DNA from 3 places in the Insulibacter thermoxylanivorax genome. Region 2 is predicted to be linked to each of the others. Evidence: predicted binding sites of a transcription regulator. Region 2 holds the regulator's gene; each other region holds the start of a gene.
What was found. The regulator LexA, encoded in region 2, represses DNA repair genes until DNA is damaged. The targets are predictions, from matches to a motif close to CGAACATATGTTCG.
Positions count from the first base shown of each region.

Region 1: the regulator LexA is predicted to act here: its motif matches at 9,454-9,467, upstream of PRECH8_RS04185 (YhjD family protein).
Region 3: the regulator LexA is predicted to act here: its motif matches at 1,665-1,678, upstream of PRECH8_RS05310 (DNA polymerase IV).

Region 1 covers NZ_BMAQ01000005.1:248,596-259,575, reverse strand. The annotation lists gene PRECH8_RS04235 (shikimate kinase) at 1-34, opposite strand, end outside; gene PRECH8_RS04230 (hypothetical protein) at 257-559, shown strand; gene gnd (NADP-dependent phosphogluconate dehydrogenase) at 556-1,962, opposite strand; gene PRECH8_RS04220 (YkzI domain-containing protein) at 2,158-2,754, opposite strand; gene PRECH8_RS04215 (MFS transporter) at 3,089-4,249, opposite strand; gene PRECH8_RS04210 (MFS transporter) at 4,308-5,552, opposite strand; gene PRECH8_RS04205 (aminotransferase class I/II-fold pyridoxal phosphate-dependent enzyme) at 5,761-7,230, shown strand; gene PRECH8_RS04200 (DUF1885 family protein) at 7,337-7,762, shown strand; gene PRECH8_RS04195 (DUF1292 domain-containing protein) at 7,908-8,195, opposite strand; gene PRECH8_RS04190 (hypothetical protein) at 8,372-8,962, opposite strand; gene PRECH8_RS04185 (YhjD family protein) at 9,066-9,425, opposite strand; gene PRECH8_RS04180 (hypothetical protein) at 9,534-10,037, opposite strand; gene hemG (protoporphyrinogen oxidase) at 10,191-10,980, opposite strand, start outside.
Region 2 covers NZ_BMAQ01000014.1:55,006-65,985, reverse strand. The annotation lists gene PRECH8_RS07805 (alpha/beta hydrolase) at 1-480, shown strand, start outside; gene PRECH8_RS07800 (AAA family ATPase) at 643-1,629, shown strand; gene hflX (GTPase HflX) at 1,681-2,976, shown strand; gene PRECH8_RS07790 (methionine gamma-lyase family protein) at 3,120-4,388, shown strand; gene PRECH8_RS07785 (MerR family transcriptional regulator) at 4,538-4,951, shown strand; gene glnA (type I glutamate--ammonia ligase) at 4,985-6,313, shown strand; gene PRECH8_RS07775 (hypothetical protein) at 6,552-6,743, shown strand; gene lexA (transcriptional repressor LexA) at 6,974-7,594, opposite strand; gene PRECH8_RS07765 (LysM peptidoglycan-binding domain-containing protein) at 7,787-8,245, shown strand; gene PRECH8_RS07760 (DUF896 domain-containing protein) at 8,521-8,712, shown strand; gene PRECH8_RS07755 (methyltransferase) at 8,961-9,473, shown strand; gene PRECH8_RS07750 (HAD family hydrolase) at 9,534-10,337, shown strand; gene metH (methionine synthase) at 10,705-10,980, shown strand, end outside.
Region 3 covers NZ_BMAQ01000006.1:181,920-192,899, reverse strand. The annotation lists gene PRECH8_RS05320 (YolD-like family protein) at 1-70, opposite strand, end outside; gene PRECH8_RS05315 (hypothetical protein) at 168-314, shown strand; gene PRECH8_RS05310 (DNA polymerase IV) at 330-1,574, opposite strand; gene PRECH8_RS05305 (hypothetical protein) at 1,797-2,291, shown strand; partial or broken gene rsmD (16S rRNA (guanine(966)-N(2))-methyltransferase RsmD) at 2,634-3,189, shown strand; gene coaD (pantetheine-phosphate adenylyltransferase) at 3,289-3,807, shown strand; gene PRECH8_RS05290 (nucleoside recognition domain-containing protein) at 3,839-5,143, opposite strand; gene PRECH8_RS05285 (YlbL family protein) at 5,271-6,443, shown strand; gene PRECH8_RS05280 (nucleotidyltransferase) at 6,463-7,779, opposite strand; gene PRECH8_RS05275 (YceD family protein) at 8,003-8,509, shown strand; gene rpmF (50S ribosomal protein L32) at 8,558-8,731, shown strand; gene fapR (transcription factor FapR) at 9,076-9,678, shown strand; gene plsX (phosphate acyltransferase PlsX) at 9,662-10,669, shown strand; gene PRECH8_RS05255 (beta-ketoacyl-ACP synthase III) at 10,666-10,980, shown strand, end outside.

The DNA of each region.
Region 1 (10,980 bases), on a different contig from region 2:
CCATAAATCCGATCAAGATGATATTCCTGTGCATCTCCATATCTCCTCTGACTAACCCTTAGCACCCCCATCATATCACAGCCCTTGGAAAGTGTGAATAAGCCGTCGGCTGATCAGGTATAAAACGACGCCGGATCGAGTAAGGTTGTAGTATCTGCTCTTAAGATCTATGCCTGATGCACATAACCGATATAAGACATGCTCTTGGTCCGACTTTCCTGATGATTCAGGCCTGATATAAGGAGGTGAACCTTCCATGGCACAGGCCTTGACACCGAATCCGCACCGCGAGCGGATTCAGCGCATCCTGCACCCCAATCATGCGCTGAAGCGCGATGATGTTGTATGGGGCTTAGATTATATCAAAAAAAAAGTGGCTGATAAGGATCCGGCCCTTGCGGTCCTTCCTCAGCCACGCTTAATCGAGAACTTCTACTGCTTCGCAGAAGTCGCGATGATGCTCATCCACCGCAATCCCTTCTACGATCAGGAATGCGAACGATTGAAGCAGTATCTAATGGAAGCTCTGTATGGTCTGGACGAGTTCGTCTCGGATTAGAACCATTGATGATGGAATGTGCCTTCCTTGTCCACGCGTTGGAACGTATGCGCACCGAAGTAGTCTCTCTGAGCTTGCAGCAAGTTCGCCGGCAGACGTTCCGAACGGTAGGAATCGTAGTAAGCCAGCGCACTGGAGAATGCCGGTACCGGGATTCCGTTCGCAACGGCGATCTGGATCACTTGACGCCATGCATCTTGATAGTTTTCGACGACGTCCTTGAAGTAAGGATCGAGCAGGAGGTTGCGAAGCTCGGGATCACGGTCGTAGGCATCCTTGATGTTCTGCAGGAACTGCGCACGGATGATGCAGCCGCCGCGGAAGATCATCGCGATGTTGCCGTATTGCAGATTCCAGTTATACTCCTCCGATGCCGCACGCATCTGTGCGAAACCTTGGGCATAGGAGACGATCTTGCTCGCAAACAAAGCTCTGCGTACTTGTTCGATGAAGGCCTCTCTGTCCTCTACGGCAACCTTCGACTTCGGTCCGCTGAGCACCTTGCTCGCTGCTACGCGTTCTTCCTTCATCGCAGACAGGAAGCGGGAGAATACCGATTCCGTGATGATTGACAGCGGTACACCCAGATCAAGCGCACTTTGGCTCGTCCACTTGCCTGTGCCCTTCTGGCCGGCTGCGTCCAGGATCACGTCGACCATCGGCTTCCCGGTTTCAGGGTCTTTCTTAGAGAAGATGTCCGCTGTAATCTCGATCAGATAGCTGTCCAGCTCACCGCGGTTCCACTCAGCGAAGATCTCATGAAGTTCATCCGCCGTAAGCCCCAGAATCTCCTTCATCAGATGGTAAGCTTCGCAGATCAGCTGCATGTCCCCATATTCGATTCCGTTATGCACCATTTTTACATAGTGACCTGCGCCGTCCGGACCGATATATGTACAGCAAGGTTCGCCATTCACCTTAGCCGCGATAGCCGTTAGAATCGGCTCAACCAGTTCGTAAGCCTCTTTCTGTCCGCCGGGCATAATCGCTGGTCCATTCAGCGCACCTTCCTCGCCGCCGGATACCCCTGCACCGATGAAGTTGATGCCCCGCTCGCTTAATTCGCGGTTGCGGCGCTGCGTATCCGGGAAGTAGGCATTGCCGCCGTCGATGATGATGTCGCCTTTCTCGAGATATGGCAGCAATTGATTGATCGTCGCATCCGTAGGCTCACCGGCCTTGACCATGATCAGGATCTTGCGCGGACGCTCCAGAGATTGTACGAATTCCTCAATGGAATAAGTACCTACTAGATTCTTATCAGGATGTTCTGCAATGAGTTCTTTGGTTTTCTCCGGCGAACGGTTATACACCGATACAGAGAATCCTTTGCTTTCGATGTTCAGCGCCAGGTTGCGGCCCATAACTGCCAGACCGACTACGCCAATCTGTTGTTTAGACAATAGTCTCGCCCCACTTCTTATATTTTGTTTAATTTCTCTCATATGGTCTATTGTACATATTTCAGCACGGTTTGTGAAATAGTTTTTTACAACGTTATTATTTACGTTTTATGTAAATATCCGCTGCCGCGAGGGAATCTATACCTTCGCAGACAGCGGATCTAATCTGTCCTATACCTTGTGACTGTATATTCATTATAGTTCAAGCTGCAAAGCTTCCTGCCGCAGTGCTTCCAATCTCTCCTTAGCACGTGCGATGCCTTCGGCGTCACCTTTCATCATGCATTCATGCAGGACGGCAAGCTCATAATCCAGCTCCATTCTGACCACCCTAGCCCGCTCCTCAGCACGCGTCGAACGATAGGCTTCGATCATCGACTCCATCGTGATGACCGGCTCCTTCTGATAGATTACTTTGTGCTCCACCCCGTTGATCTCCACCGTGCGAATGATCTCACCGAACATGATGTTCTCGATTAGAATCTGCCGGTCACGGAACCGCTTCACTACCGCGTGCCCGCGGGTGTCGCCGATCATCCTCTCCATGAGTTCCATCAGCTTCTCATCGCGGAAGGAGTAAGTGCCGACCAGCTTGAACCGCTCGCCCATGCGCTGGAACTTCAGCTTGATCAGCTTGCGGCCTGCGCGGATCGAGATCATAAAATACGTATCGTTTTCGCTCCAATACAGCGAGTAACCTTCACCGATTAGATCTTTGATAAAACTCTGGATTTGCCGGCGGTCAAAACGCAACTCAAGATTGCAATACTCCACTTCATAGCTTTTGGTCACGGCAATCCCTCCATATCTTACCAATGTCTTATTATTAAAATATTCTGATAATTTTCTCTTACCAATATCTTATACTGATTAATATGAAAGCGCAACTTGGTTTATGGATTAATTTTCTCCTGCCAAGCCGACATAAGATGAACGTCTTGAGCGATTCATAGGCGTTGATGCGCAGGACTGTCAACAGGCTTATGGCAGGAAAGTAAGTAATACCACAGAGCGGTGTGTTCATGCAAGGGATCAATATCTTCCACTGCTCATTAAACATAAAAGGGACCTCGTACAACAGGTCCCTTCTTTACATTCCCCTTCTGAACGGCCTCTTCTGTTACGGTTATCCCGCCGTTTCTGCCTTTGCATCCAAGGACATGAACCTCTGCAGCAGGAACAAACCAAGAAGGCAGATGATCCCGCCCAGGACAAAGGGAAGCTGGATAGCGATATAGAAGGCCCCCATCGCGAACAGCGGTCCGGTGATGCGTCCAAGGCTGTCCATCGACGAACTGAGCCCGCTGGCTGTTCCCTGACCAACAGTGGTCTTCTGCGTGATGAGCGAGGTGACGCAAGGCCGCACCAAGGCATTGCCTGCCGAGAAGACCGTAAGAAACAGCGTGGCCGTCAACAGATTAGCAGAGAAGATGATGAGGAAGAAACCGGCCGCCGATAAGAGCAGGCCGAGCGTCATAAACTTCGGCTCGTCCCCTTTCTTGATATACCGCCGCACGACGCCCCCCTGGATCACCGCGCCGACGATGCCGCTGACCATGAACATCATGCCCATATCGAAGGGCGTGATGCCGATGCGCTCCGCTTGATAGTAGTAAAGGGCAAATTCCAATCCGGACAGGGTGAAAGATACGATGAACCCCAGGATGTAGAGGTATTTCATCGCCCCTGCGAAGGCCTGCCAGCTCGATATACGACCCGCAGCTCTTCGCCCCGGCAGATGCGCCTCCCGCTTCTCCTTAGCAAGCGACTCATCGAGATACAGGATCGTCAAGAACAAGGTGATAAGGGCCAAAGCCGATGAGGCGAAGAACGGAATCGAGTACCCCAAGAGACTCAAGGCCGCGCCGACCCCCGGGCCGATGACGAAGCCGAGACCGATGGCCATGCCGACCAGGCCCATGCCCCGCGTGCGATTCTCTTCATCCGTCACATCGGCGACATAGGCCACGGCGCAGGAGATCACCGCGCCCGAGAAGAATCCGGCCAGAAGGCGGGACACATACATCAGCCACAGATGTTCAGCGATGCCGAACAGGAAGAAGCTCAGCGCATAGCCGGCAATCCCCGTCATGATGATCGGCTTGCGTCCAAGCTTGTCCGACCAAGTTCCCCACAGCGGGGACATGACGAAGGAGATCAGCGAATATCCGGATAACATCAACGAGAGATGATAAGGAGGAACGAGTTCCGGCAGAACCGGGATGATGATGCCGAACCCAATGAATACGTTGAGTAACATGAGGAAAATGATCCCCAATTGCTTCATGCCTGCCACACTCCTTGGAACATGCACTGTAACGTTTGTCACACTGTCGCGACATGTCTCATCGTACCATAACAGGCTGTTTATTGGAAATGAACAAATGGAGAACAAATATCACAACCATCACCCCGCCGCTCACGAAGAAAGGCGCCTGTGGTCCGAAGGTATCCCACAGCCGTCCCGATAAGATGGAACCGGCGACCATCCCTCCCCCCTCGATCGTCAGGAAAAATCCCCACACGAAAGCCCGCTTATCCTCCGGCACCAATGCTGCAATATAGGCATTCCATGCAGGGATGATCAGGGCATAACTCACGCCGATCAGGCCTGACGTCCCAAGTAACAGCGGCATCGACCGCGCTGACGTGAAGAACACGATCGCCGCGCTGGACAAGAGAAAACCGATATGCAGAAGCCAGCGCGTCCCCCAGCGGTCGACAAGGAGGCCGACGGGGTACAGGAGGAGGATCGTGATGCCCCCGCCGAAGATCAAGAGCAGGCTGTACATGACATTGCTGAGATGAAGAATCTCCTTTGCATACAGGGTCAGCACCGGAGCCAGCAAACCGATGGCGATGTTCTGCAGGAATAATGCGGGGTAGAACAAGGGGCTGACGTGGATCGAACTGAGGACGTTACGGATATAAACCGACGCCCGTTGCAGCAGCGGCGAGTCGCTCTTCGTCCGAAGGGCATATTCGTGCCGCCCCGGCCCTCCCTTCGCCGCATGATCGGGCAGGAAGAGGGCAATCGCCAGGACGAAGGCCAACAGGCCGAGCAAGAACCAAAACGTCGGCAAATAATCATTCCCTCGGATGAGCAGGTTAATCACAACGGGGCCGAGTCCCGTCCCCGACAGCCAAGCGACATATACGACGCTCATCACCTTGCCGCGCGCCTGTTCCCCTGCTTCTGCCGTGGCTCCGGCGATAACGCTCGGCCAAAGCGGCGATGTGCCGATCCCCAGCAGGGTTGCTGCGAGGAGCATCCACCCGCTGCTTTTCCCATAGGCCATGATCCACACGGAAACACCGGCCACAGCCACGCCTCCCAGGATGCCGATGCGATAGCCGATGCGGTCGATCACATATCCCATCGGCGTGCGGAACAGATTATCCCCCGCATATTGCAGAGCCAGCGTCCAGCCTACGGTATAAGCGGATAAACCGAGCACGATGTTCATATAGACGGGCAGGATCGTCACGATGAGCGCCCCTTTTACAAACTCCACGAAGAACAGAACGAGCAGCATCCGGATGATGAAGGGCGTGAACAGCCGCCGCTGTTCCTTAGCCTCTGTTGCCAAGAACAAAACCCCCCGCTTTACCTTGGATTCGTAAGGGGTTAGTTTCTCCAAAGGGATGGTTTTATATCCATTTTTAACAAAGGCTATTGAATCCATATCTAACTTTTTGTATACTCTTGCTTGTTTATCCTATGACATATATCATGAGATGTTTCATGAAATCTGTCATCATACTAACGAACGTTCACAAGGAAGGGACGGCTGACAGATGGATCAGAATCGCACACCGTTGTTCACAGCTCTGCGGCAGCACGCGGAGCGCAATCCAGTTCAATTCCACATCCCTGGGCATAAGAAAGGGGTCGGGATGGATCCCGAGTTCAGGGATTTCATCGGCTCGAATGCGCTGTCCATCGATCTGATCAACATCGCTCCGCTGGATGACCTTCATCAACCAACAGGTGTGATTATGGAAGCACAGCGCCTGGCAGCGGAGGCCTTCGGCGCCGACCATACCTACTTCTCCGTACAGGGCACCAGCGGGGCGATCATGACGATGATCTTGTCCGTCTGCTCCCCCGGGGATAAGATCATCGTGCCGCGCAATGTGCACAAATCGGTCATGACGGCCATCATCCTGGCCGGCGCGAAGCCGATCTTCATCTATCCGGAGATGGATCACCGTCTGGGCATCGCTCACGGCATCACGACGCGCGCCGTGCGCAAAGCGCTGGAGATGCATCCCGATGCCAAGGGGCTGCTCGTGATCAATCCGACTTACTTCGGCATCTGCGCCAACCTGAAGGAGATCGTCGACCTCGCTCATAGTTACGATGTTCCCGTGCTGGTCGATGAAGCGCACGGCGTTCATATCCATTTTCACGAAGCGCTGCCCCTCTCGGCGATGCAGGCAGGTGCAGATATGGCCGCGACCAGCGTGCACAAGCTGGGAGGCTCGCTGACCCAGAGCTCCATCCTCAATCTGCGGGAGGGGCGCGTCGATCCGAAGCGCGTGCAAGCGATCATCAGCATGCTGACAACGACGTCGACCTCTTATCTCCTGCTGGCATCGCTGGATACGGCCCGCAGGCATCTGGCGCTGAACGGCAGACAGATGGTCGAACACGCCCTGCGCCTCGCCCGTTATGCGCGTCAGGAGATCAATGCCATACCGGGGTTGTACTGCTTCGGCGACGAGATTCGCGGCAATGAAGCTACCTATGACTACGACCCGACGAAGCTGACGATCCATGTCGCTGAGCTCGGCATCACCGGATATGAGGCAGAAGGCTGGCTCAGGGAGGCACATAACATCGAGGTAGAGCTAAGCGATATGTATAACCTCCTCTGTCTGATCACCGCCGGGGATGATGAGCAGTCGGTGCAGCGGCTGGTCGATGCGCTGCGCGAACTGTCGGCAATGCATGCGCAGCAGAGCACAGCCAATCCCGTTAAAGTGCGCGTACCAGAGATCCCGCAGTTGTCGCTCTCGCCGCGGGATGCTTTCTATGCCGACACTGAAGTGGTGCCGCTTAAGCAGGCAGCAGGACGCATCATCGCAGAATTCATCATGATCTACCCGCCGGGGATTCCGGTTCTTCTGCCTGGAGAGATCATCACCCAGGAGAATATCGATTACATCATGGAGCATCTGGAAGTGGGGCTGCCCATCCAAGGGCCGGAGGACAAGACGATCCAGAACGTGAAGGTCATCATAGAGAAGGCTCCGATCTTCTAATCCGCAGCTTGTCCATAGCAGCATCAAACCGTCTTCTTCATTGTAAAACGCTTTCTTCGATGCTATCATATATAATGGAAATATGACGAGACGGGCAGGTGTAGAGATGGGTCAAAGCGCATATATCGAATTGGTGCAAGGTTCCGATCACGACAGCATCACCCTTGATGATGTGGTGCAAGTGCTGGAAAGGTATCGCAGCCAAACGGCGCTTACCGGCCAGCAGCTGGATTGGAACTATGCGGAGATGGCCTTCCCCTACGAGATCGAGACGAGAAGGGACGGAGAGCATGAATGGCTCTATTTGCGGGGGAAACATGCGGATTATCGCGCCATCTTCATCGGCATCGGTACGAAGCAGGAAATGGAGCCGGAGCAAGCGATCGCCTATATTCAAGTCGTCCTTCCCGACGGCGCTACACACGGGGATAAAGCGAAAGCCAACGAGCTGTGCCGGTACATCGGGCGCCGGCTCAAGGCCCAAGTCACCATGTTTAACGGCCGCACGATGTACTTTAATACGCGCAAGTAAGCGTTGCGGCCGCTGTTCCGCCGGCAATGTCTGAAATCGATGAACCATCAGCGGGAACGCCGCCGTATAAGCAGCAAAACCGAGAATCCACGGCGCCGCCGGGTTCTCGGTTTTGTGCTTTGTGCGCGAATGACACAGGGATGAATTAGAACTGCTCTTGTTCAGCTAACTCATTGTAGACAGCGACCACGCGTTCCCACTCTTCATCATCCTCTATGTTAACAAGAACGGTATCTCCTTCTTCCTCTTCGAGGCGCATGATGACGCCTTCCTCTTCCGGATCATGGTAGTCCAGAAGCACGGCGTAGATCTGCTCATCTACATCGAATGTAAATGCCAGCAGCATCTCCCGTTCATTGCCCTCTTCATCAGTCATCGTTACAACAATATCTTCGTGTTCATCATGTTCATGTTGATGTTCATGCTCACTCATCGTAAACCCTCATTTCATCATTCATTTTACTTCTCTCGTGTATCGTATCATTTTTTCATGGGCTGAAGCAAATATTTTCTTCAAAACCAGACAATTCCGACTATAAGCAGGAATTTCCCCGCATTGCACACAAAAAAGCTGTCTCACAGAGGTCGATGAGACAGCTTAACCGCGGATTACTTCTCCAGCGATTGGATGATCTTCTCCGAGACGAGATGGTAACCGCCTTGTACTGACAGCTGCATATAAGCTCTGATCTTGTATTCTCCCGTCTGGTTGAACTTCAGTGTAATCGTCGGAGTAAAATGCCAGAAATTATCCTTTAGGCTGAGCGGAAATATGGCATTGTACACGGACTTGCCATGGGGATCGAAGATCTCGAACTTGAGGTTCTTGACTTCCTTCTGCAGATTGTCCACCTGTGTGAAAATCGCGAAGTTATATTCGCCGCCCTTCGTCACGTTGCCGAAGGGGGTCGTGATGCGGTCCTTCACCACAGAGAACAATGCCATATGAACATTCGGCTTGTAGATCGCAACCTGATCGCCGTCGTACTCAATCATCGCTTGCACCGTGTCCGCCATCTCATTAAGCGGGACATAGACCTTGCTGTTGACTTGCAGACCCTGTTCTTTCAGGGATTGACCGTTGACGGATACGCTGACTTTCTTTGCCTTGATCGTCTCGTAGATATCATCTGCGTACACTGCCGCTGTACCAACTGCTGCCAGCACAAGCGACAACAGCACCGTGCGCTTCCAGTTCATGTATGTAATACCTCCACATCTAATATGAGAACTAATCCTTAGAATCCTATTCGCATAGTTATACGCAAATAATCATGCAGAGTTGCGATGGATGATCAGAAATCTATCCTTCCGCCAGGTGCATATCTTGTATTAACTGTAATATTTTGTCTTCGCAGCGGGATTTTAATACATAGGGAAGCATATAGCAATGATATTCATAGCGGCGATAGGTATACATGACATGAACGTTGTTGCCGGGGACGATCTCCTCGAGCACGATGCGCAAGCCGTGCCTTGCCATGCGGCGCCTATGGTCGGTAAGCTCTGCCACCAGGCGGGTTAGCAGCGCTTCCGCCAGCCCTTCCCAAGCGCGGGCCAGCTTCAGCTGCCTGAGCACCTTGCGGTCCCGATCCAGCGCCTTGATCAGATAGACATAGACAATATAATCATACACATGGGCTTCTGCATCGAAATCGGCCATGAAGACTTCACCTCACTTGTTTATTATACGAACAAACGTTCTCATATAGCAAGTGAGCAAACATCCCCATTCACAATCAACCGCGATCGGCTGCATATGGACTGCGGCTTAGAAGTCCGGTTCAAACTGCCCGCCGGCCAGCATCTGCCTGTACCCCGGATATTTGATGACCAGTGCTGTTTGGAAACCGTTGAAGGTGGAGGCAGGGGCATCCATGAAACACTCGTAGCCGAATCTTAATCCCCCTGGGTTCGTACAGAGGCGGACGATGAGCAGATCCCCCGGCATGAGCGGCCGGCCCTCATCGGAGCAGACCAAGGCATAATCGAATCTCCCGTAAGCAAACTCCACATCCTCCTGCAGCTGCCAAGACGCTCGCTGGACGGTGCCGCCCCTGGGCACGTACTCGGCATGCTGCAGCTGGATCTGCTTCTTCCCCGTCTGGTAATTCAATACGTTAAACAGAAGCTGATCCGCTGTGCACGGGCAGGGATCACTCGTAAGGGAACCAAGCATGATGGTGCACACCGCGCATCTTCCCCCGTCGCTCAGATCGATGCGGACAAGACCCGAGATCAGACCGGCACCTTGCAGCACTGCTTGAATCGGCAACCCATTCACCACCTCTTTCACCGCTGTGGTATACGATATGTCGCCGCCCATCGGGATGTGAATCTTCCCCTCACCGCAAAACACCCCCCGATCACCATGAAGGCAATCGAGGGGTGTTACATGAAACGTTGGGCAAGGCTGTGGGCCGAAGCCTTAAACCTTGCCGCTGATGCTCTCTATGATCCGTTCAGCGGCCTGCTCGCCGCTCTGCATGCAATCGGGGATCCCTACCCCGTAGTAGGAACAACCGGCGATGAGAACACCGGGATAGCGTTCCTTCAATTCCTGTTCCAGCCCGGTCACGAGTTCCTGATGGCGAATATGATAGACGGGCATTGCTTCATGCCATCTCGTTACCGCATGGATCACCGGCTGTGCTGCGATGCCGATGGAACGCTCGACATCCCGCTTGGCAACGGATAAGAGCTCGGCTTCGCTCATCTTGGCCAGCCGTTCATAGACGGGCTGAGAGCTCTTGTAGAACAGCCGGAGGAGAAGCTTATGATGCCGTGAAGTATGAGACCACTTGCGGCTGGTCCACGTACAGGCGCTGCAGGTCAGCTCATCCTCCCCGGCGGTGATGAAGCCGGTGCCGTCTGCGGGCAGCACATCATCCTCCAGATCATAGCCGAGATACACGCTGATCAAGGAATGGGTTTGCAGCTGCCCGAACAGCTCGTTGAGCTCAGTATCCTGCAGGATCTGCTGCGCGTGGGTATGAAGGACCGCCAGGATCACAAAGTCGGCGCGTATGGTCTGCCCGCCGCTCAGCTCGATCGTCCATCCCTCCTCCGCCTTCGCAAGGCGAAGGGCTCTTGTCCCTAAGCGGATGGTCACATCCTCAAGCTGTTCCGCGATCCGCTCGGGCAGCCGGGACAGGCCGCCTTCGAAGGACAGGAATTTACCGCCGCCGGTGTTTTGGAATCTGTGCTTATTCGCTTCC
Region 2 (10,980 bases):
GAAGAGGCAGAGACCTGTGCTAAACGATACGGCTCTTTCTCCGTTGTCGGGTTCTCCATGGGCGGCCTGCTCGCTGCCTATATCGCGAATCGCTATCCGGTGGATCGGGTCGTTCTTCTGAATGCCGCAGTCATCTATATCAGTCCGGGCAGGTATATCTCTTTCTTCCTGGAGAAGTTTCGCCGCCGGGATCTCTCCCATTTTCGCAGGATCGCGAAGATCCCTCAGTCGGCGGTGATGCAGTTCGTCAGGCTGGCCTCTAGGCTGCGCCGCGAGTTCCGCTCCGTCAGACAGCCGACCTTGATCTGTCAATCGGGCCGCGATCAGATCGTGCATCCGCGAAGTGCTGATTACCTGCGCAGGGTGATCCCCGGCCGGACGGAAGTCATCATGTTTCCGCGTTCGAAACATGTGATCTGTTGGGATGTGGAACAGGAAGAGGTCGTCACCTCCGTTGAGCGTTTCCTGGTTCACTCATAGGAGATCTAAGCAAGTTCATGTCACGATTTCTGGGCTGCTGCGTATATATAGCTTATAACCTGCAGCTGATCACATACGGCATACGGGCGACAGCCTGCGGCTTATGTCATGTTAGTTAACGCGTGCAGGTGATAACATGACGATCAGAAGGTGGTGCCTAGATTGAGCGATCATGTAGTGGCTTCTGTAAGAACATCTCCACCGCCGTCCCGTCAGATCAATGTCATCCTGCGGCGAGTCGATGAAGCGGAAGCAGGGGCGAGGACGAAGGCGAAGCGCTGGTCGGAGACAGCGGGTGCACCGGAGCCCTTCGCAGAGATTGCGCGCGAGTTGGATGAGATGGTCGGCATGGAGCAGGTCAAGGAGACGATCTTCGAGATCTATGCGCTTCTGCAGATTGCTCAATATCGGGCGGAAGCCGGGCTCGCTTGCAGCCCGCAAGTCTACCACATGATATTCCGCGGCAATCCCGGCACGGGGAAGACTACCGTCGCCAGGCTGATCGCGAAGCTCTTTCGCACGATGGGCGTACTGAGCAAGGGACATTTTATCGAGGCGGAGCGGGCGGATCTGGTCGGCGAATATATCGGTCATACGGCGATTAAGACCCGGGAACTTATCAAACGCTCCCTCGGCGGCGTGCTGTTCATCGATGAAGCCTACAGCCTGACGCGGGGCGGAGAGAAGGATTTTGGCAAGGAAGCCATCGATACCTTGGTCAAGGCTCAGGAGGATTATAAGGATCAGTTTGTCTTGATCTTAGCGGGATATCCTGATGAGATGGATGAATTTATGGCGATGAACCCCGGACTTCCTTCGCGGTTTCCGATTCAGATTGATTTTCCTGACTATACACTGGATCAGCTGCTGATGATCGCAGAGAAGATGCTGAAGGAGCGGGAATATGTCTTCCTGCCGCAAACCTTCATGCGGTTCAAACACTATCTGCAAGAGGAAAGGGCGAAGTTCCTGCGCGGCTTCAGCAATGCCCGGTTTGTGCGCAATACGATCGAACGCTGTATCCGCCAACAAGCGGTGAGGCTGCTTAAGCAGCATCCGTCCGGGTCTATAACCAAACAGGAATTGATGCAGATCTGTCCAGAGGATCTTAAGATCGACCCCAGCGGTCGCCATCAGATCTACCTGTAATCGGGATCTATGATTAGAACCACCCAACATGTTACATAGGAGCTAAGCGATATGAGAAGATCTCCCATCGAAACCCAATCAACCGTACAAGAAAGAGCGATTCTTGTCACTGTCGAGATGAAGGCGAAAGAGCAGCCTGAAGAAGCCGTACAACATTCCCTCGAAGAACTGCGGAGCTTAGCGGAGACGGCGGGCGTAGAAACGGTAGAAACGGTCGTCCAATATCGGGACAGCATCGACGCCGCTTGGTATATCGGCAAAGGCAAGGTTGAAGAGATCCGCATGCTGAAGGAGATGCATGAGGCCAACGTCATCATCTTCAACCAGGAATTATCCGGCGCTCAGGTGCGCAACTTGGAGTCGGCGATCGATGCGAAGATCATCGACCGCACGCAGCTCATCCTCGATATCTTCGCTCAACGGGCGAAGACAAGAGAGGGAAAGCTGCAAGTGGAACTGGCGCAGCTGCAGTACCTGCTGCCGAGACTCGCGGGGCATTACAAGAATCTCTCCCGCCTCGGCGGGGGCATCGGTACCCGCGGTCCCGGGGAGACGCAGCTTGAGACGGACCGCCGACATATCCAGCGGCGGATCCGCGACCTCAAAGAGCAGATCGAAGAGGTGAAGCGCCACCGACAGCTGCACCGCACAAAGCGACGTCGTTCCGGAGTCACACAGCTCGCGCTTGTCGGCTACACCAATGCGGGCAAATCGACGCTGCTCAACCGCTTGACGAAGGCGGATGTGTTAGCGGAGGATAATCTGTTCGCAACCCTCGACCCAACGTCGCGGCGATTGACGCTGCCGAATGGATTGGACCTGGTGCTGACCGATACCGTCGGCTTCATCCAGAACCTGCCTCACGACCTGGTTGCCGCCTTCCGCGCTACGCTGGAGGAGGTCAATGAAGCGGACATCATCCTGCATGTCGTTGACAGTTCATCGCCGATGCGGGATCAGCAGATGGCCGTTGTCGAAGAGGTGCTTGCGGAACTCGGAGCACAAGGCAAGGACAGGATCGTCATATTCAATAAGATCGACCTGCTCACGCCGGAAGAGCAGGATACGCTGATCGCGAAGGATCCCTGGATGAGGATCTCTGCCTACAGCGATGAGGATCTTGAACGCGTTGTCCAATATCTGCAAGACAGGTTAGAGGAAGAGGAGCACCTGTACCGCATTCCGATCATCCGCGGTGATCTCATCGCAAAGATCTATCGCATAGGCGGGGTCGTTCGTCAGGAAGAAGAGGAGGCGGAGGCGGAATCGATCCTGCTCCGGGTAAGCGCGAGGTCCTCGATTCTCGCGCAAGTTGCCCGCGAGCTCGAGGATTATCGTGTGGAATAGCCGCGGCGGATGTTTTTGTCATGACTTTATGCTATGTTGGTGAATGGGCTCTGCCATAGGCTGGTTAGAGTCCGCACTTATATGCTTGCGTTATCGATTGATTATTATCAGGGACGAGGAGAGTAGACACATTGACAGCACGAATGCGCGAATTGTTCGAACGATACAAAGATCTAATCGAAAGAGCAGAGAATTTAGCCAAGCCTTATTTTGAAGGGGTGGAACGCACTGCGGAGTACAATCAAGCGAAGGTGATCGAAGCTTTCCAAGCACAGCGGGTCAGCGACTTCCATCTGAATTCCTCCACAGGTTATGGATACAATGATCTAGGCAGAGAGGTGCTGGATCAGATCTATGCGGATGTATTCGGTGCAGAAGCTGCGCTGGTAAGGCCGCACTTCGCATCGGGCACCCATGCGATCGGCACAGCGCTCTTCGGGGTGCTGCGGCCGGGAGATCACCTTCTGTACATCACAGGCACGCCTTATGACACGCTTCACAAAGTGATCGGCCAAGAGGGGGACGGAACCGGCTCCATGCGGGATCTTGGGATCTCCTACAGCGAAGTGGCGCTGCGCGAGGATGGTTCCGTTGATTGGGACGCTGTGCGGCAGGCAGTCACCCCGCAGACGAAGGTGATCGGCATACAGCGTTCCCGCGGATATTCTTGGCGGCGTTCTTTCAGCATCGCCGATATTGCGGAGATGGTGAATCAGATCCGCGCGATTCGCCAGGATCTCATCATCTTCGTTGATAACTGTTACGGCGAATTTGCGGAGATCTATGAACCGACGGAAGTCGGCGTTGACCTGATGGCAGGCTCCCTGATCAAAAACCCCGGCGGCGGCCTGGCGCATACCGGCGGCTATATCGTCGGCAAGAAACGCTATGTGGATCTTGCGGCTTATCGTCTGACGGTGCCGGGTCTCGGCGGTGAAGTAGGTGCGATGCTTGGGGCCACGGCGCTGATGTATCAAGGGCTGTTCATGGCTCCTCATACCGTTGGACAAGCTCTGAAGGGAAGCATCCTGACTTCAGCGGTCTTCCAAGAACTAAGCTATGTGACCTCGCCGACGGTGGATGAACCGCGGACGGACATCATTCAGGCGATTCGCTTCCATGATGCGGAGGAATTGATCGCTTTTGTTCAAGGGATCCAGCGGGCTTCGGCCATCGATTCCCACGTCGTGCCGGTTCCGTCGGATATGCCTGGATATGAACATCAAGTCATTATGGCTGCGGGCACTTTTATCCAAGGGGGAAGTTTGGAGCTTTCGGCGGATGCGCCGATTCGTGAACCTTATATTGCATATGTACAGGGTGGACTAACCTATGCCCATGCGAAGCTGGGAGTACTAACAGCGCTTGATCATCTGGTCCAGAGCGGGCGAATCGATCCGGCCAAGATCTGAGGACGACCTGGATCACGATCCGCTCATATCTGGGTTGCCCAGGCAAGCAGTAACAGTGTGTGTTCACAAACCTCACATCGATTGACACCTTATCTGAACATGATACAATGATGGGTAACTTCAATAACTAAATTAGGTGGTGTGGTCCCATGAGTGATGAACTCCGTCGCAACATGGCCTTGTTTCCGATCAGTACGGTGATGAAACTGACGGACCTGTCTGCGCGGCAGATTCGTTACTATGAACAGCATGGACTGGTTAGACCTGCACGCACCAAAGGCAACCAGCGTCTGTTCTCCTTTAACGATGTAGAGCGATTGCTGGAGATCAAGAGCCTCATCGAGAAGGGCGTCAATATCGCGGGGATTAAACAGATGCTGAAGCCGGTCAATTCGGACTCAGAAGAAGCGACAGTCATCACACCGCAGAGCGAAGAACAACGGCGGAAATTTGCAGATTCCAAGCAGTTCCGCCGGTTGATGAAGCACCAGATGCTAACGGGCAATCGATACAATAGGACAACCTTATTGCAAGGAGAGCTTGCAAGGTTTTTCAAAACATAACACGCGTTCGACAATGATGAAGGAGTTGTTCATGTGGGGTATACAAAGGAAGACATCCTCAAACAAGCAAGAGATAATAACGTAAAATTCATCCGGCTGCAGTTTACAGATCTGCTGGGAACGATTAAGAACGTTGAGATCCCGGTTAACCAGCTGGAGAAAGCCTTGGACAACAAGATGATGTTCGACGGTTCCTCCATCGAAGGATATGTAAGGATCGAGGAGTCGGATATGTATCTCTATCCGGATCTCAACACCTGGGTTATCTTCCCCTGGGTGACAACGGACCGCGTCGCGCGTCTGATCTGCGACGTCTATCTGCCGGATGGACAGCCTTTCCCTGGGGATCCGCGCAACATCTTGAAGCGGAACCTGAAGATCGCCGAAGAGATGGGGTTCACCGCGATGAATGTCGGTCCGGAACCGGAGTTTTTCCTGTTTAAGACCGATGAGCGCGGGGCCCCGACTCTGGAGCTGAATGATCACGGCGGATATTTCGATCTTGCGCCTACGGACCTCGGGGAGAACTGCCGGCGTGAGATCGTGTTGACGCTTATGGAGATGGGCTTCGAGATCGAGGCCTCCCATCATGAAGTATCCCCGGGACAGCACGAGATCGACTTCAAATATGCGGACGCCGTAACGGCCGCGGATCAGATCCAGACCTTCAAACTCGTCGTGAAGACCATCGCCAGACAGCACGGCTTGCATGCCACATTCATGCCGAAGCCGCTGTTCGGGATGAACGGCTCCGGGATGCACTGCCATCTCTCGCTGTTCAAGGGCGATACCAATGCTTTCTACGATCCGGATGATGAACTGGGTCTAAGCGAGACCGCGCGTCAATACATGGCGGGCATCTTGTACCATGCGCGGGCCTTCACCGCGGTGACGAACCCGACGGTCAATTCCTACAAACGCCTCGTACCCGGTTATGAAGCGCCCTGCTATGTGGCTTGGTCGGCAAGCAACCGCAGCCCGATGATCCGCATCCCTGCCTCCCGCGGCTTAAGCACGCGCATCGAGGTGCGCAGTCCCGATCCATCGGCCAATCCTTATCTAGCTCTCGCGGTTATGCTGCGCGCCGGTTTGGATGGTATCGAGAAGAAGATGGAACTGCCGGAGCCGGTGGATCGCAATATCTATATCATGTCCGAGGAAGAGCGCATCCAGAACGGCATCCCCAGCCTGCCGAAGTCGCTGCGGGAAGCGATCGATGAACTCGTGCGCGATGAAGTGATGTGTGACGCCCTCGGCGAACATGCCTTGACGAATTTCCTCGAACTCAAAGAGATCGAATACGATATGTACCGTACCCATGTTCATCAATGGGAACGCGACCAATACATGACTTTATATTAAGGACATATTAAGATAAAACGGACAAGCCCTTATCTTTAGACTGCCGATTCCCACGATTGGCAGTCTTTTTTTGCTGTGCATGATGGAACACGAGAAAAATTTGATCATTCCCATTGAATGCGAACGTATATTCGAGTATATAATATAGATAAGAGACAGAATGTATGTTCGCATGAATGTTGGATCACACGATGACCGCTGAATCTCGCTCAGTCCATAAGCCCAGGAGGGGGACATGATGAGGATGGATCGCTATATCGGCAGAAGTGTGGAGCTCATCTATATGGATCGGATGCACAGATGCAGTAAGCGGATCGTCACCGTTCACCGCGTGAAGGGCAGCCTCGTGCTCGCCTATGATCAGGAGAAACGGGGATATCGCACCTTCCATATGGATCAGATCCTCGCTTTATTTCCGCTTTCGGCATGATCGATGGAGATGCTCTGGTTCGGCGCGTTTTAAGCCTCGGCAAGTCCGGATAGTTTTATACGAGTTTTCTTAATAATGATCCATGCACAGCCAGCTTTTTGCGGTTATTGTCCTAATCAATATAGACCGAGAAGTGAAGGAGAAGAACTCGATCGAAGGTTTTTGTCCTTGGGGCATTGCCCATCACATGAACAATCGGCAGCGCTATTGCACTGCCGATCTGCTTGTGATTAATAGATCTCCCTATAAAGTCCGATGACCTTGCCGAGAATCTTCACATTGCGCAAGCGAATCGGTTCCATGGCTGAGTTCTCCGGCTGTAAGCGAATATGGTCGCTTTCCTTGTAGAACCGCTTCACCGTCGCTTCATCATCCTCGGTCATCGCCACTACGATATCGCCGTTGTTCGCCGTTGATTGCTGGCGGACGATGACATAGTCTCCGTCATGGATGCCTGCCTCGATCATGCTGTCGCCGACGACGGCTAACATGAATACCGTATGGTCGCCGACCATATGAGCAGGCAGTGGATAGTAATCCTCGATATTCTCGGTAGCTAATATTGGAACGCCAGCAGTTACCTTGCCGATGAGCGGTACGCGTGCAACGGATTCAGGGAAGACATTGCTGTCCAGAGAACCGTCCGTGATCTCAATCGCGCGGGGTTTCGTAGCATCCCGGCGGATGAGGCCTTTCTTCTCCAGGCGGTCGAGATGACCATGAACCGTAGAACTGGAGGCCAAGCCAACCGCTTCACCGATCTCTCTGACGGAGGGAGGGTAACCCTTGGTGCGTACTTCGTGTTTAATAAAATCAAGGATTGCTTGCTGTCTGCTCGATAGCTTGGTCATATTGTAATCACTCCGTTTACTGGATTCTCCTAGGTAAATAATAACACAGAACCGCAGTTCGTACAAACATAAGTTCGAGTTTTTACTTATTTATATTCATCACGGTCTTTCTAACTTTTTCATATTTCTTATTGACACAAACGTTTGTTCGTATTATGATATAACCAGAACAAATGTTTGGAGGATGTATCTATGGTTGCAGTGACTGTTTTGGGATATATGGGAACGGAACATGACCACCATCATAGATCGAAGACGAAACGAGGCCAGCGCGGCCGTCACAGGCATTATGCTTTATTTTTTATGAACCGCAAGATGACAGCCGTTATCTTGACCGTTTTGTTCTTAGGCATATTGATCGGCATGCTTATAGGCAATAGTTCCGTATTCGCTTCATCGGCTGCGAATCCTTATGCTGAAGCGAGGGTCGATCAGATTCAGCCATACGGCGGCGATGAGGGAAACCCAGGGGACAGCGGATTTGAACAGGGGGCCACGGTGAAAGTGCAAGCCGGTGATACTTTATGGAAGATTGCCAGAGAACATAAACCTAAGCACGTCCATATCCATGATTACATCGGACGATTGAAGGACATGAACGGCTTAACGGGCAGCATACTGTATGAGGGGATGCTGCTGAGGCTGCCATAACCGCTGGGGGCAGCGGGATGGAGGATCTCGAATCGATCATATGCCATCTTTGAACTGGATCAGCCAGCGCGAACGTTCAGCATTGCTTTTTTTGAAGCATCGAGGAGTAAGAGGAGCCATCCTCTGGGATCATGATCAACTAACGAATAATCGCGACACAACCGCCTCTCAGCAAGGCGGTTTTTCTATGGCTAATGCCTGCTGTGCGGGTTCTCTTGACTTTCCCCATGGCGGATGTCAAAGTATTGATATGTACACAGGAGGGAGCCAAGACGATGATCACAGACGAGCAGATTAGACGCATTAATGAACTATTCAAGAAACAGAAGACCGTTGGACTGACCACTGAGGAGCTTGTCGAACAGAAGAAGCTTCGCAAGCTGTATCTTGAAGGGATCCGCGCTTCGCTGCGCGGGCATCTGGAGAACATTCGTTTCGTGGATTCGGATGATCAGCTCAAGCATTAACGGATCATACGCTTCCTATTGGATCACAGGGATCTATGATCCATGGTTTGAACCGGTTAAAGATCGAACAGACTCACGGTTCTGGATTAAACCGTTTCATCTGGATCAATCACGTAACGTGAAACTTTCTATCTTTGAAGACGGCGCTTGGACGCTTATATAATCTTCCTATTGTCCTATGATTTTATTTTAGAGGTTTGATCTTTTATAATAGAGAATATGGAATTCTACGATCAGGGGGCATAAGGATGTCATCGCGCAAATGGGAACGCATGGTCTATCGCAACCAGCAGAAAGTAAATGAATATCGCAAACGTGCCGGGCGTACAACGGTGAACAGCAAAGTGAATTATGATCTCTATACGGGACGGAGCATTTTGCTGCCGGTATTATTTATCGGCGTAGGGCTGTTATACGGCATCTTGTACTACGGCGTGCAGTCATCTGAAACGATGTATTGGATTACTTTTATCGCGTATTTGTTGTTAGGGATCTGGTTCTTCGCTTTCCGCAAGCCTTACTTGAAGGTCAGCAAGACGGATCTTGCCACACGCAAATGGGGACGAGAACGAGTGCTGAATGCGAAGGACATCGAGTTCATCCAAGTTGAGAAGCACAATATCGTGATCAAACAACGTTCATCCGACAAGCTCTGGGTGTTCAGCAAGGTGATCAATCTCTTCGATATACCGGCGATGGCTGATCGTCTGAGGGAGTTTGCCCTCAAGAATCAGATCAAATATATCAATCTGACGAAATAACGGCAGGCATCATCGCGATCGCGCCGGGGATTTCGTTAAGGTGGAGGGAGCTGGAGAACCATGACGGTGAAAGCTGTATTGTTCGACCTGGATGATACGCTGCTTTGGGATGAGCGCAGCGTCGACGAAGCATTTCAAGCGACATGCCAGGTTGCTGCCCAGGAGGCAGGCGTGGATCCTGCGAGGCTTGAGGAGGTTGTGCGCAGGGAAGCACGAGCATTGTACGAATCCTATGAGACCTATCCGTTCACGGTGAACATCGGGATCAACCCATTCGAAGGATTGTGGGGGAAGTTTGAGGCAGGCGAGGATGAGCATTTCCGCCGGCTGCAGCGCATCGTTCCGCAGTACCGCGCCGATGCATGGACGAAGGGGCTCCGCGCTCTGGGCGTCGATGATCCGGACTTAGGGAAGAAGCTAGGGGAACGGTTCCCGGAAGAACGGCGCAAACGCTCCTATGTCTATGAAGAAACCTTCGAAGTGCTGGATCAGCTCAAGCAGCGCTATAAACTGCTCCTGCTTACGAATGGTTCACCGGATCTGCAGCAGGAGAAGCTGAACGGTGTGCCTGAGCTTCCGCCGTACTTCGACCATATCATGATCAGCGGCAACTACGGATACGGCAAGCCGGATGAGCGGCTATTCCAAGAAGCGCTTCGCTTGCTTGGAGTTGAACCTCAGGAAGCCGTGATGGTCGGGGACAAACTGACGACGGACATCCTGGGAGCGAATCGGACAGGGATCGCTTCAGTATGGATCAATCGCCGCGGTATGAGCGCGGACGGGGAGATTCAGCCGCGGTATGAGATCACTACCTTGCGTGACTTACAGCGCGTGATCGATGAGATCGACAAGGCCGGATGAGGCACATAGACCTCTAGAAGACCTCCAATGTATGCACTGCATTGGGGGTCTTCTGTCTATCCGGCATGGCGAAAGTTTGGTGAAACCTGCAAATTCAGGGCTTTGCCACCATAAATCCACCTTTATCGATATGATTAATAATAGATTAATGGTATAATTGACCTATCGTTCTACGTGATCTACTTCTCACAAGAATCTACATCTGTTAAACTATAGGCTACAAGATGATCGATTGGGATGGATTTGACTGGTGCGTTCCTATGACAATGTGTGATGAATGATGCTTGTTCCATGTTCGGTACGGAACTGATGAGATGCATCATTTTATGTTAATAAACCCGTGGGTAGGAGAAGGGGAGATGATCACATGATCAAACCAGATATTCGAGAACAGTTAAAGAGAAAAATATTGATCCTCGACGGCGCGATGGGAACGATGATCCAACAGCAGAATCTATCCGCTGAAGATTTCGGCGGTGAAGCATACGACGGTTGCAATGAGCTGCTGAATGTGACGCGGCCCGATGTCATCCGCATGATTCACGAGGCTTATCTCGAGGCCGGTGCGGATATCATCGAGACCAACACCTTCGGCGCGACATCCATCGTCCTGGCGGAGTATGAGATCGCCGACCGGGCGCGT
Region 3 (10,980 bases), on a different contig from region 2:
GCAAGAACATGCGGCTTCCCTCCCATAATAAGTTGCCCCGGCGGAGATGTTCGTCCATGTTGTCTGACATCGGTGTTCACTCCTTTCGGAAGAATGTCATGGCTGCAAGATCAAAGACCAAGGGGTTGGTTCGCGCAGGGGCCATCAGCAGGTGATCGGCGGATAGGATGATCACAGGCAGGAAGCGCCGGATCATCGTACCGCACAGGCCGCGGCATGGAGCCGGGAGATGCGGACTGCAGCATCAGAAGCAGCTGCGCGGGATGCGAGCGGCATGGGCTGATGCCGACAAGACAGCGGTGCATGAGGCATAGGACTCATGCAGCATATTACTTGTAATGGCCGCCGATCTTCTGCGCCCGATCATAAGCTTGGCCGGCGGATGTCAGGGAGACGGCGCGTACGATCGCGGCGGATCCGTACCGCTCCTTGATCGCATCCACGGCATGATCGAGTTTGCGCTCGCGTTCGCGGTCGAGGAACAGGTCCAGTTGATACTCGTCATCGGGTCTCAGCTGGGTGAGCGAGACGCCGACGCTGCGCACCGGCTCGCCGTCCCAGTGGCGCTCGAACAGCGCCTGCGCCGCGGCGAAGATATGCGGCATATGGTTGGTCGGACTGCTGAGCTTCGTCTGCCGATGGAAGCCCGTGGGACGGTCGAAGTCGGCGCCGCGGCAGCCGACGCTCACGGTCTCGCCCATCAGCCCCTTGCTTCTGGCGCGGCGGCACACCTCTTCGCTTAATTCCATGAGTACGACGCGAATCTCCTCCGCCGTGCGGTAATCGCGGGGCAGGGTCATCTGATGGCCGATCCCCTTCTGCGTGTCATGGGTCGTCGGCGTGACGGGCGAATAGTCATAGCCGTTCGCCGTCATCCACAGCACATGTCCGTTCACCCCCCAGATTCGCTGCAGCTTGTGCAGGGGGAAGGCAGCGAGATCGCCGATCGTGTGGATGCCGAGCCGCCGCAGATGACGGTTCATGCGGCTGCCGACGCCGAACATCTTGTCGATGGCAAGCGGCCAGAGGTGCTCGCGCTTGTTCTCATGGGTCAGCGTGAAGATGCCGTCGGCATTCTTCTTAGCGAAGTTGTCGCAGGCCATCTTCGCCAGCACCTTGTTCGGCCCGATTCCGACCCGCGCGTAAACGCCGGTCTCGCGGCTGATGGACGCCTGGATCTTGCGCGCGACTTCCTGCGGATCCTTGCCGAACAGCAAGTAGCTCCCCGTGACATCGATGAACTGTTCGTCGATGGAATAGGGTTCGACGAGATCGCTGAAGCGCTCCAGGATCGCGGAGATCTGCAGCGAGACGCGGATGTACTCCTGCATGCGCGGCCGGATGACGACGACGTCGGGACATTTGCGCACGGCTTCCCCCAGCCTCTCCGCCGTTGTGACCCCGCATCGCTTCGCGAGGGGGCAGGCGGCAAGGACGATCCCCGAACGGCGTGCCGGGTCGCCGGCGACGATCAGCGGTTTGTCCCGCAGTTCAGGGTGCCGCGCCTTCTCGACGCTGGCGTAGAAGCTCTGCATATCGACGAGGAAGATAATCCTGTCTCTTCGGGATTCCATAGGCATCACCTGTTTGCTTTCCCTTGGATTCGAAACAGAAAACATGAACAGAACACATGTTCGCACATGTGGTATGTTTCTATTATAATGCGAATGTACGTTCCTATTCAAGGGCAAGATCGCCGGCAAAAACACCCTCACCCGCAAAAAATCAACGGAATGTACATGCAGACTGAGGAAATGTGGTATGATGAAGCGTAAGAAAGAAAGGAGAGATTCGCCATGCCGCAATCCTTTCACACGATGAAACTCATCCCGTCGCAGATGCTGCAAGATCGATTGGAGAACATACAGGAATTGCTGACGGGCGACTTGGAGCAGTATGAGATCGTCAGGGACAGAGAAACCGGCGAACATTATCTGCACTATGTCTATCTGCATGTCGATCTGTCCGGAAGTGGTGAGGGCGAATATTACCATCAATTGCTTCCGCTGGAAACGGACGATGTGCTGGCTATGGTGTTGGGCGAGCAGGATTATACGTATCCGGATAATTGGCTGCGTCCATATCTGCGCAACGGCCCAGAGGACAAATATGTATGGTTCGATCCCGAAGGCATGGAGGACACTGCCGAGCAGGAGCGAATTGCCGGCGAGCTCAGGAGGACGCTTCAAGAGTTTAAGAAGCGGGGGAAGTATGATGAGGACTCCGTGCGTCAGATGCTTGATACCTTGGATAAACTGCTGGATGGCGAACGTCCTGACGACCTTTCATGAGGCTGGGCCCTGGATCGTCAAAAGAACCAAAAAAATTTTTGATTGCGATGTATAGATCTGTGAAGAACGGACAAGATATAGATAGCGGCATCGAGAGATGCTGCAGACAACCGCGGAGAAGACTTACGTTTCCCCATAAGCTCTTCATCCGGTTTCTCCTCTCCCATGAAAAGGGCACCCGCGAGGGTGCCCGAATTCTTTTGACCGCGAATTGGCGCGGTTTTTTTGTGTTTAGGGGCACGGAGAACGGATTTTGGTTTTCGTATTTTTTTTTGAATGTGTTAGTATAGCGTATAGAAGTTTTCCATGCCACGGTGATCCGGTAAGGGGGAATACAAGCAAGTGAGAGTCATATCCGGAACCGCCAGAGGAAGGCCGCTCAAGGCCGTGCCTGGGAGCACGACGCGGCCGACGACGGATAAGGTGAAAGAAGCCGTGTTCAGCATGATCGGACCTTACTTCGACGGCGGCACGGTGCTGGATCTATATGCCGGGTCGGGGGGGGTTGGCGATTGAGGCGCTCAGCCGCGGTATGCAGCGGGCGGTGCTGATCGATCACGACAGACGGGCGGTCGATACGATTAGGGATAATCTGGAGCGCACAGGTTTCGCCGATCGGGCTGAACTTTACCGCAATGATGCACGAAGGGCGTTGTCGATCTTGGCGAAGAGGGGTCTTGCCTTCGATCTCGTCTTCCTCGATCCGCCGTACCGATATACGAATATGGATGAGATCATGCTGGAGATGGAGGAGAAGCAATTGTTCGCCGAGGGAGCAAGGATCGTCATCGAGCATGATGCCAAACATACATATGAACCGAGCATCGGCAGGAGTGTATGCGTGCGGCGTGCCGTATACGGGGAAGCCGCCGTTTCGATCTACCGCGTACAGGACTGACGCTTGCAGAACGGGCGGAGGGTTGGGATGGAGAAGATTCGCCGCGGCATCGAAGACAGACAACATCAAGATACATAGTAGAGATTGGAGTGAGGCGCTATGAAGCGACCGAGACCGGAACTCATCGCGGTCTATCCGGGAAGTTTTGATCCGGTGACCAATGGGCATCTGGATATTATCCACCGGGCTGCGAAACATTTTGACCATGTGATCGTGGCTGTGCTCAACAACTCGAGCAAGAAGCCGCTCTTCTCCGTGGAGGAGAGGAAGGAACTGCTCATCGCAGTGACGAAGGATATGCCGAATGTTGAGGTCGACAGCTTCCGGGATCTGTTGGTGAACTATATGCAGCAGAAGCAAGCCAGCATCATCATCCGGGGACTGAGGGCGGTATCCGACTTTGAATATGAACTGCAGCTCGCTTCTACGAACAGCAAGTTGAACAGACAAGTGGAGACCTTCTTCATGATGACCAATCCGCAGTACTCTTACTTAAGTTCGAGTATCGTGAAGGAGATCGCCCAATATCACGGCAATGTTTCGGATCTGGTGCCCAAGATCGTAGAGGAGGCGCTCAGGAAGAAGTACCCTTCCCCGTCTAATAAGCGGCTGGTCTGATCGGTCCGCGCTGCTTGGTCTGGAGAAGCGTTCAGCCGTTGTGCCGGCGGCCCGCATCGGACATCGCATCGTACAGAAGCGAGAGCAAAGCGAGGAGCAAGATCCCGCAGGAAGCGCCGAAGATGAGCCAGGCATCGAAGCGGATGACGGTGATGAGATCGGGATAACCGCGGGAGGCTCCCGCTGCATACGGCCATTCCGCCCATACCGGCACGCCCGTTTCTTCGGACAGGCGGAAGCCGCGGGCAGCTGCCGGCAGCAGGTTCAGCAGCGGGAAGAGGAGGAAGGAGAGCACCGCTCCCGCTGCGGCGTGCACGATACGGGATAAGAGGAATGGGGCCGCTCGCAGATCCGTCCCCGCCATCGCTGAACGGGTCTGCACCTGCAGGCATAGGCCGCTCCAGCCCAGCAGGGCGCTTAATACGGCCAGCGACCAGATATCATAAGAAGCACTGCGCAAGGCATAGGCGCCGAGATGCTGCTCGAAGAAACCGGCAAGCCATGCGGCGGGGGATTCGGCAGGCAGGCCGAAGGCCGCTTCCAGGGCGGCGCCTCCTTGGATGATGAGGTGGTCTGCGCCGGAGAGGGAGATGATCTTGAGCATGACGGCGAAGAAGATCATATATCCGCCGACGATCATCAGCTTCTGGATGGAGTCGAAGACGCTGTCCCCCAGCAGGCGGCCGAAACTGCGCCCGTCTTCGAAGCGGGCCTGCTCCATTGCCAGCAAACTGCGGCGGAGGAGTCCCGGCTGCCGCTTGCTGCGGCGGCGATGCTGGGCGGGGCCGGCAGACTGCTGCTTGCGATCGGCAGCGGAATCCGTCGCGATCAGCGCCGCGATCAGGGCGCCGAGCCAATGGATGACGAGGAGCGGCACGCCTAGCTCCGGCCGCTGGAAGAAACCGGCGGCGATGACGATGACGATCAGCACGGGACTGGCTGCATAGGACAGAGCCAGCAGGCGTTCCGCCTGCTGCCGTGTGAGCTGCCCGGCATGGCGCAGCTTGGCGATATGCTGCACGCCAGCCGGCGCCCCGGCGGTCCAGCCGACGGCGATGCACCAGCCGGCGATGCCGGGCAGGCGGAACATGCGGCGCATCACGGGATCGAGCAGGGCGCCGATGAAGTGCATGATGCCCATGGCGGTCATGATCTCAACGAGGATCAGAAGGGGCAGCATCGCCGGAAAGACGATTTTCCACCAGATTGTGAGCCCTTCGAGAGAGGAGTTCAGGATCTGATCGGGATAGAGAATGATAAAACCGACTACGAAGCAGGCTGCTGTGCCGAGGATGATGGTTAATATGGGACTGTTGCGGAAATTTGAAGCAGTCACCGATGCTTTGCCTCCTGTTAAGTGGACTTATTGCATCTTACGTTCTGCCGGGCTTGTTTAGACCTGCTTGGACGACGGATGACCGGAGCATGCCCTCGGCAGCGCTGCGCTTAGAAAGGAGCACAACATGCAACGCACCTTATATCGGCTGGGCCATGCACTGATCATCGCCATGTTGGCGGCGATCCTCGCGATTATGATCTTGCAGAATATTCCTACGAATTATGTGGTGTATCTGCCCGGACCGACGGAGGAGATCGGGGAGATGGTAGAGACAGAAACCGGCGGGAAGGAGGAAGGAGCCTTTCTCTTGACGGCGGTCTACCAAAGCTACCCGGATCTGTTCAGCTATCTCATGCTGCGTTTGGATCCGTATGCGGAGTTTCACAAACGCGAAGAAGTTTTCTATGAAGGGGAGACGGAGGAACAGTATCACAGCCGGCAGCAGATCAACATGCTCGGTTCGCAGAACCATGCGATCCTTGCGGTGTACGAGGAGCTGGGCATCCCCTATCGCTACGAGGACCAAGGATTGTATGTGCAGAGCGTCATGGCGGACTATCCTGCGGCGGAGGTGCTGCAGCTGTGGGACCGCATCGAGGCGCTTGACGGGCAGGCCGTCAAGCGCTTCGAAGACCTGAAACAGCATCTCAGTACCAAGAAGGAAGGGGATCTGGCGTCCGTGACCTTCCTTCGCGGCAATGTCCGTTACACGGAAGAGATCGAGCTGCGCCGCCTGCCGTCTTCTGAAGGAGAGGAAGCTGAGGTAGGGCTGGGCGTATCCCTGCTTGTGATGCGCAGCGTCGAGCCGGAGGATGAGCGGTACCGCGTGAAGATTTCGACGGAAGACATCGGCGGTCCTTCGGCCGGCTTGATGTTCGCGCTGGAGATCTATAACCGGTTCGTGCCGGAGGATATCAGCCGCGGCTATCGCATCGCCGGTACGGGAGAGATCAGTCCCGAGGGCGATGTAGGCGTGATCGGCGGCATCCGCCACAAGGTGATCGGGGCGGACCGGGACGGCGCCGATATCTTCCTGGCCCCTGCGGATTACATCGATGAGAAGCGGGGTCTTCATATCAAGAATTATTCCGAAGCGGTGCGGACGGCGGAGGAGATCGGCTCCAACATGCAGATCGTGGAGGTTCGCACGCTGAGCGATGCGCTGGAATATCTGCGCAAGCTCCCTCCCAAAGCGGCCGCAGAGGGGGCAGCCATACAGGCGGAGGAAGCAGGTGCTGAGGATGAAGCGGCAGCCGCGGCTGGCATCGGGTCTCACAGGGTTATCCCGGCTGCCTAAGCGAGCGGACCGCCGCCGCTCAAAGCGATCCGCTTTCGGCCGCATCTGCTGCAGGGACTTCTTCGCTCGCTGAAGTTTCTTGCTGCAGCATCAGCGGCGGTTCATAATAATCGCGCAGGAGATCATGGGCAGTGAAGTGCTGGTAGCCAAGGGCGTGGATGCCCGTAGCTTGGATATCGAGCAGCATAAGCGGATGCACCTCTTGTCCGACATTCGTGATGATCGGTACAGAAGCGGTTTGCTTCATTTGCTTCAGCAATTGCCGGCCGATGCGGCTGAAACCGAGGATGCGCAGGTAAGGAACGCCTTGCGCCAAGACATCCCGGGTCAGCAGTTCCTTGCGATGGCCGAGGAGGATGCGGGTGAAGGTGCGCTGCAGCTTCGTGCGGGTATAGCGCTTCGTCTTGCAACCCTCGATCAGCTGCTCGACGCTGCAGCTGCCTTCCAGCTCGTTCAATGCGCGCAGGATGCGATTCTCCAGACCTTCGCTTACTTCCGCCAGTGCCGCTAATTCCTCTTTGCTGCGGCTGAGGATCGCTTGCATCAGCGGCACGGCCAGCCGCTCCCAATGAACTGGAGCGCGGCCGGCGTCCCATTCCCTTTGCAGGATCTCTGCGGTATAGTGTGGAATATAAGGCTGGATGGCGGCAAGATCACCGCTGACAAGCAGCTTCTCGCGGATTGCGGTGGCACTGGCGATCTGTGCGTCGGCTTCGAGCGGATCATGGTAGCCGGCCTTCACACGCTTGATCGTCAGCGGGGCGATGGAACTGCCCAGCCGCCGTAAGGCGATCATATAATGAAGGCCCAACGTATTGTTGGGTTTGGCAAGGTCGTATGCATCGTCCGTGCCGCATCCAGCGGCACCGATCCCTTCGCTGCGCAGTACATACTGGACAGCGCGGGTATAGGCCTGCGGATAGTTTAAGCCTTGTTTGAGCCTTGCGTGCAGCTGCTTCTGCAAAACCTCCGGCTCGTCCGCGAGCAGATCCGCTAATTCGCTGAACCATGCGATGTCGCCGCTCTCGCTGCCGAAGCATAAGCTGTCTACAATGCCGCTTAAGTGCAGGGCGGATACCGCCCCGTAGGCGAACCATTCCGCAGGCTGCGCGGAATAAGCGACGGGCAGTTCGATCACGAGATCGACGCCCATGCTGAGCGCCATCTCCGTACGCGCCCATTTGTTCGTCAGCGCGGGCTCGCCTCGCTGCAAGAAATGCCCGCTCATCACAGCGACGACGGCGTCAGCCTTTGATAGGCGGCGCGCTTGTTGGCAATGATAAACATGACCGTTGTGAAGCGGGTTGTATTCGACGATGATCCCTACTGTGCGCATGTTCATGACTCCTTGTATCGTGGGGTTAGCGTAAGATTCGCAAGCAAGATGAGCTGAGGACCTGCAAGTCCAGAGATTGTCATAGGGGAGATCTGAAGTCCGGCTCCATATTGGTTTCTATTTTAACCCAAGCGGGATTCGCCTGCTATACTTGGCTGAATTTAGTTGACAAGAAGCCATAGGAGTCGATATAATAAATTTTGTTTGTTTGAGGTGATGCCCGTTGAAGATCAATTTTAAAGAAATGGCCGGTCTGGACGGACCGATTCAGCTTGAAACTCAGCTGGACATGAGCCAGGCTCTCGGCAGCCGCCGTGATATCTTAAGGCATACTCCCGTTCATGCTGAACTTACAGCTGAGTTTGCAGCAGGGATCTTTCTGATCGACGGGCAGCTCGATGGCGACATCGTATTTTCTTGTTCCCGCTGTCTGGATGAAGTCAGTGAACATATCCATGTTCCTTTTCACGAATCATTTTCACAGGATGAACAATTTAAGGATGAGAACGAAGAAGACGATGTCTTCTATATTCCGCAGAATGAGTTTGACTTAGTTCCGTATCTGGAAGCGGCCTATCTGATGTCCGTGCCGTTCGTTGCTTTGTGCAAGGAGGACTGCCGCGGTCTCTGTCCGGTCTGCGGGACGAATCGCAATGAAACGGACTGTTCCTGCCGCATGGAGCGCATCGATCCGCGGCTGGCAGAATTGCAGAAGTTTTTTGAGAAATGATCATGTTTCATTGCTGCCACAGGGCATGCTTTGAAGGAGGTGGGATTCATGGCAGTACCTTTTCGCAAGACTTCCAAGTCGAAACGCGACAAACGCCGTACTCATTATAAATTGAGTATTCCAGGCATGGTGAAGTGTGAACAATGCGGCGAGATGAAGGTTGCTCACCGCGTATGCCGTGTTTGCGGCACCTATAAGGGCAAAGAAGTGATCAAACAATAATTGCGTTAGCAGAGGCGTCCTCTTGAGAATGAGGGCGCCTTTCTTCTGTGCAGCTTTTGGAAGTCCGGCGGATTTTACTTCACATTTCCGCTTGTTTTATAATATACTACTAGTACCAGGTGATAAGATCTGCGTGTACGGGTGCGGCTGTCGGATTGGCTGATAGAACCAGGAATTATAGCTGAACGTTGCGGAACGGCTGCAGAATCATAGTTGAACCATTGCAAAGCTGTTTCGGAATGAAAGCTATGTAAAACCATACATAACGATGATCACGAGACCGGGTCCGTCCCGGGCGATCCGATATTCACTCATCATACCGGGAGGTGAGGGCAATCGGCAGACTGCCTAAGCGACAACGGCAGCAACAGCTCGCTAAAGCGATTGAAGAGAATCCTTTCCTAACGGATGAGGATCTCATGAAGAAGTTCGGCGTCAGCATCCAGACGGTGCGGCTGGACCGGTTGGAACTCGGCATCCCTGAGCTGCGGGAGCGGCTGAAGCTCATGGCTGAACAGACTTATGATCAAGTGCGCTCCTTGCCGCTGCACGAGGTGATTGGTGATGTCATCGATCTGCAGCTGGACAAAAGCGGCATCTCCATCTTCGAAATCAAACCGGAGCATGTGTTCTCCCGCACGAAGATCGCGAGAGGGCACCATATCTTCTCGCAAGCCAACTCACTGGCTGTGGCAGTGATCGATGACGAGGTGGCGCTCACCGCTTCTGCGGACATCCGCTTCATCCGGCCGGTGAGGCTGGGGGAGAAATGCGTTGCCAAGGCCTATGTGCGATCGGGTTCCCAAGCCGGAGGCAAAGCGCACGTCGAAGTCTTCACTTATGTTGGGGATGAAAAGGTATTTCAAGGTAATTTTATGATTTATCGTACCAAAACCATCGAGCAAGATCAGACAGAAGGGGTAGACAATCATGCGAATAGCAATTGATGCGATGGGCGGCGACCATGCGCCGGAAGCGGTGGTCACAGGAACGCTGCAAGCAGCTCGGGAATTCGCCGATGTCGAGCTCATCCTGGTAGGCGACGAGCCGCGGATCGCGCAGTTCATCACCGCCGGCGGCGGGAAATTGCCCGGCAACGTGCGGATTCAACATGCATCGGAAGTCATCGAAGCCGATGATGAGCCCGTCAGGGCGGTGCGGCGCAAGAAGGATGCGTCGATGGTCGTCGCCGGCCGCATGGTGAAGGAGAAGCAGGCCGATGCGCTTGTGTCCGCCGGCAACACCGGCGCCCTCATGGCAACGGGGCTTCTGATTATCGGACGTCTCCCGGGCATCCATCGTCCAGCCTTAGCGCCGATGATCCCGACGCTCGAGGGAAGCGGCACCCTGGCTCTGGACCTTGGCGCAAACATGGATGCCAGTCCCGAACATCTGGCGCAATATGCTGTGATGGGTACGATCTACCGCAGCAAGGTTCACCAGCTGGATCAGCCGCGTGTCGGCCTGCTCAATGTCGGCACTGAAGCGATGAAGGGCAATGAACTGACCAAAGCCGCTTACAGTCAGTTGGAGCAACTGCCGATCCATTTCATCGGCAATGTGGAAGCCCGGGACATCCTCAGCGGCGTCTGCGATGTCGTCGTCTGTGACGGCTTTGCCGGCAACATCATGTTGAAGTCCTTTGAAGGTGCGCAGAAGGCGATCTTCACCTTGCTGAAACAGACGCTGACGAGCTCGGCATTAACGAAAATCGCAGGCCTCATCCTTAAACCGAAGCTGAGGGTGTTCAAACAATACGATTATCGTGAACACGGCGGTGCCCCGCTGCTCGGAATCGACGGTATCGTCATCAAGAGTCATGGTTCCTCAGATGCAGGTGCGATCAAAAATGCCATCGGGCAAGCTCGGACGGCGCTGATGAATCATCTGGTAGACGCGATCAGAGAGGAAATTAAGAGAAATGAGGGGCAGCTATGAATTTAGGAATGTCGGTAGGAGTGCTTGGGACAGGCAAATATGTGCCGGAGAAAGTGCTCACCAACTTTGATCTGGAGAAGATGGTGGACACGAGCAACGATTGGATCATCACGCGTACCGGGATCCGCGAGCGGCGCATCAGTTCTCCGGAGGAAGCGTCCTCGGATCTGGCGTACCATGCATCGGTAGAAGCATTGAAGAATGCCGGGCTGACTGCCGATGATATCGACTTGATCATCGTTGCTACGATCACGCCGGATATGGCTTTTCCGTCCACGGCCTGTGTCCTGCAGGAGAAACTGGGAGCGAAG